DNA from 2 places in the Paenarthrobacter sp. Y-19 genome. Region 2 is predicted to be linked to the other one. Evidence: riboswitches for the same ligand, from Rfam matches in the RefSeq annotation. Region 2 holds a riboswitch; the other holds the start of a gene.
What was found. A riboswitch is a leader RNA that binds a small molecule or an ion and turns the genes downstream of it on or off. The one in region 2 is predicted to bind S-adenosylmethionine.
Positions count from the first base shown of each region.

Region 1: linked by a shared signal. The riboswitch ahead of PYR64_RS11980 (aminotransferase class V-fold PLP-dependent enzyme) and the one ahead of PYR64_RS05305 (homoserine O-acetyltransferase) in region 2 are both predicted to bind S-adenosylmethionine.

Region 1 covers NZ_CP119414.1:2,548,744-2,550,941, forward strand. The annotation lists gene hisN (histidinol-phosphatase) at 1-772, shown strand, start outside; SAM riboswitch class IV at 943-1,056, shown strand; gene PYR64_RS11980 (aminotransferase class V-fold PLP-dependent enzyme) at 1,090-2,198, shown strand, end outside.
Region 2 covers NZ_CP119414.1:1,161,025-1,163,222, forward strand. The annotation lists partial or broken gene PYR64_RS05300 (bifunctional o-acetylhomoserine/o-acetylserine sulfhydrylase) at 1-672, shown strand, start outside; SAM riboswitch class IV at 857-974, shown strand; gene PYR64_RS05305 (homoserine O-acetyltransferase) at 989-2,110, shown strand; gene PYR64_RS05310 (hypothetical protein) at 2,154-2,198, opposite strand, start outside.

The DNA of each region.
Region 1 (2,198 bases), 1.4 Mb from region 2:
CGCCGATTCCGTCGACGCCCAAACCATGGATCGCTTCAAGGCCCTGGACCTGCAGATCGAAACCAAGCCGGACCTCACCCCTGTCACCGATGCCGACAAGGCTGCGGAGGAGGCTATCCGCGGTCAGTTGTCGCGCTCGCGTCCACGTGATGCAGTCCTGGGTGAAGAGTTCGGCAGCAGTGGCCACGGATCGCGGCGCTGGATCATCGATCCCATCGACGGAACAAAGAACTTTGTCCGCGGCGTTCCAGTATGGGCAACGCTGATCGCGCTCGTCGATGAAGGCGAGCCCGTCGTTGGTGTGGTCAGCGCTCCGGCGTTGGGCAAACGCTGGTGGGCTGCCAAGGACATGGGCGCCTACATGGGTCGGTCCCTCGCTTCAGCAACCCGCCTCAAGGTGTCCAACGTTTCACGCCTGGCCGACGCTTCCATGTCCTACTCCAGCCTGTCCGGCTGGAAGGAGCGGGGCAATCTGGACGAATTCATGGACCTCACGGAGGACGTCTGGCGCACACGTGCCTACGGTGACTTCTGGTCCTACTGCCTCGTGGCCGAGGGCGCGGTGGACATCGCCTGCGAACCGGAGCTGAACCTCTACGACATGGCTGCGCTCGTCCCCATCGTGACGGAGGCTGGCGGTCGCTTCACTTCCCTGGAAGGCGAAGACGGACCGTTCGGCGGCAACGCCCTCGCCACCAACTCCATCCTGCATTCGGAAGTCCTGAAGCGTCTGAACCCCGGACTGGACGACCTCCTGCAGCCCCAAGCCTGAGGCCGGCCCTACTCCGGATTGCCGAATTTTCGACGGCGGACGCCCGCTTTTGTGCGCGTCCGCCGTTTTTTGTTCGCGGAAATGATGATTTGGCATTCCGCGTAACAAAGCGCTTAACAAAACCCCACGGCTTTGGATCGTCCCCCGGACGTGCCTTAGCCTTTTTTACAGGTCACGAGTGCCAGCGCTAAACCCCGGTTTGCTGGCCGGCAACCCTCCATTCGCGGTGGGGTGCCCCGGGTGACGACCCGGCCGGTCCGGAACGGATGCGGCAAGCGCGGATCCCCCCTGTGGGGGTCCCTCTTGAGTGAGGTCCCATGAGCACAGTCACGTTCAACGCAAACACCATCCCTTCCTTTGTTGACGAAGCCGCCCTCGAATCGGCAGCTGCGCGTCCCCTCGCCGCCGTCACGGGCGCGGAGCTTCAGGCGCCTCTGATCCAAGGTGGCCACGTCCGCTATGCCAACCTCGACTACGGCGCGTCAGCCCCTGCGCTGACGATTGTTTCCGCCTACCTCAACGAGGTCCTCCCGTACTACGCCAGCGTTCACCGCGGGGCAGGCTTCGCCTCGCAGATCAGCACCTCCGTCTACGAGAATTCCCGGAACATAGTCCGTGACTTCGTTGGCGGACGTGCAGACGATTCGGTGATCTTTACCCGGAACACCACGGACTCCTTGAACCTGCTGGCCGGCTGCCTCCCGCAGGTCGACGGCGGGTTTGCCGGCGAGGTCCTGTACTTGGACATTGAGCACCACGCAAATCTGCTGCCGTGGCAGGGCGTGCCGCACCGCAGCGTGGTTGCGGCGCCGACCCTGGCCGGAACGCTGGATAAGATCGAAGCCGAACTGGCCCTGGGCGGCGTCAGCCTGCTCGCCGTCACGGGCGCCTCGAACGTCACCGGAGAGATCCTGCCGATCGCCCGGCTTGCCGCGCTGGCCCACGAGTACGGCGCGAGGATCGTGGTGGATGCAGCCCAGCTCGCTCCGCACCGCCGCGTCAACATCGCGGAGGCTGACGTCGACTACATCGTCTTCTCAGGACACAAGCTCTATGCGCCGTTCGGCGCAGGAGTGGTAGTGGGCCGCCCGGACTGGCTCGACGCCGGGATCCCGCACCTGGCAGGTGGCGGCGCTGTCCGCGAAGCGCGCTTGGACTCCGTCAGCTGGGCCACGGGTCCGGCGCGGCACGAGGGCGGTTCCCCCAACGTCCTGGGCGCCGCGACGCTCGCCCGCGCCACGCAGGTACTCGCCGGCCTCGACCAGGACGCCTGGCACGCACACGAAGCGGGCATCCGCAGCTACCTGGTTGAGGGCCTGGAAGCCATCGACGGCGTAACAGTCCACCGGATCTTCAGCGATTCCGAGGACACCATCGGCGTGGTCAACTTCTCCGTAGAAGGATTCGACGCCGGACTGGTCGCCGC
Region 2 (2,198 bases):
TCGGCGATCGCAGGCGTGATCGTGGACTCGGGCAACTTCGACTTCGGCAAAGACCCGGAGCGGTTCCCCGGCTTCAACACCCCGGACCCCAGTTACAACGGCTTGGTTTACGCCCGCGACCTGGGCAAGGACGGAGCGCTCGGAGCCAACCTTTCCTACATCCTGAAGGCCCGTGTCCAGCTCCTTCGCGACCTCGGCTCGGCCGTGTCGCCGTTCAACGCGTTCCTCATCGCGCAGGGCCTGGAAACCTTGAGCCTGCGGGTGGAGCGCCACGTCGCCAACGCCACCAAGGTGGCCGAGTGGCTGGAAGCGCATGACGACGTCGAATCGGTCGCCTATGCGGGCCTGCCGTCCAGCCCCTGGTACGAGCGGGGCCGCAAGTACGGACCCCAGGGCACGGGAGCCATCGTGGCCTTCAACATCAACGGTGGCGTAGAGGCCGGCAAGCGCTTCGTGGACGGTCTGGAGCTGCACTCCCACGTCGCCAACATCGGTGACGTCCGCTCCCTGGTCATCCACCCGGCGTCGACCACGCACAGCCAGCTGACGGTCGAGCAGCAGGTAGCCGCCGGCGTCAACCCGGGCCTGGTCCGCTTGTCCGTGGGCATTGAGCACATCGATGACATCATTGCCGACCTCGAAGCCGGCTTCCGCGCGGCCAAGGGTGCCTGAACGGGCAGTCCACGCCTGCAGCTGACGCACCTGGCTGACGGACCCGGGGTGTCGTCCACATCGACGATTATTCGCCGGACGGCACCCCGGAGTGCTCTTTCGTGAATGAAGCTGCCCTTGAACGTCACACTGGTGTCACATTCTTCGCCATAACGGTGGTGTCTTTCCTAGACTCTACGTATTAGGTCATGAGTGCCAGCAGATAGCCCCGGCTTGCTGGCCGGCAACCCTCCTTCCGCGGTGGGGTGCCCCGGGTGAAGACCTGGCCTGTTCGCACGCAAGGCGACGGGCAAGCGCGAAGTTAGGTGTCAAAGGAATGACCATCACTGCTACAGCACTTCCCAAATCCGGAGAAGAAGACGGAACCGTCAAGTACGCGGGCATAGGGCCGCTGGCGCTCGAAGCCGGCGGTCACCTCCCCAACGTCGTGTTGGCGTACGAAACCTGGGGACGACTCAACGCCGACGCGTCCAATGCCGTGCTCATCCAGCATGCGCTGACGGGCAGCACCCACGTTGCCCGCGGAGCCACGGACGAGGAAGGGTGGTGGGAGCAGTTGGTGGGTCCGGGCGCCACCATCGACACCAACAGGTTCTTCGTTGTCTCCATCAATATCGTGGGCGGCTGCTATGGCAGCACCGGCCCGTCCTCCGATGCGCCGGACGGCAAGCCGTGGGGTTCCCGGTTCCCCCTGGTCACTCTTCGCGACAGCACGGTTGCTGAGGCCCGTTTGGCGGACCTCTTGGGGATTGAATCCTGGCACGCGGTCCTGGGCGGCTCGATGGGTGGGGCCAGGGCCCTCGAATGGGCTGTCACGTTTCCGGAGAGGGTCAACCGCTGCGCCGTCATTTCGGTGGGAGCCTACAGCACCGCCGAGCAGATTGCCTTTGCGCAGGCCCAAACCCTGGCCATCCGGCAGGACCCGCACTTCAACAATGGGGACTACTACGGCGGTCCGGCCCCGGAACACGGACTTGCCCTGGCCCGCCGGATTGCGCACATCACGTACCGTTCCGCCCTGGAACTGGATCTCCGCTTCGGCAGGGAAGCCCAACATCAGGAAACGCCGCTCTCCGCAGCAGTCCTGGGGGAGCGTGGTCGCTACCAGGTGGAAAGCTACCTGGACCACCAAGGGACAAAGCTTGTGCGGCGGTTCGATGCCAACAGCTATATCGCCATCACCGAAGCGTTGATGTCTCACGACATCAGGCGGGGACGGGGCACACTGCAGGAAGCACTTTCGCGTGCCACCGCCGAGTTCTTTGTTGCTGCTGTGGACACGGACCGGCTGTACTTCCCGGCCCAGTCCAAGGAGCTGGCGGCAGCACTGCCGGGTAATGTTCCGGTCCACACCATCCAGGCGCCGATCGGCCACGATGGCTTCCTCACGGAAATCGGCCAATTGTCGGAGCAGCTTCGCGGGGCGTTCTTCGCCTGACCGTGAGGAGCCTGTTCGTAGAGTTGCCTGTTTGCGGACGTGCCTAGCCGTTCATGATCTCCCCGCGCTGTTTCATGTAGTCCTCCAT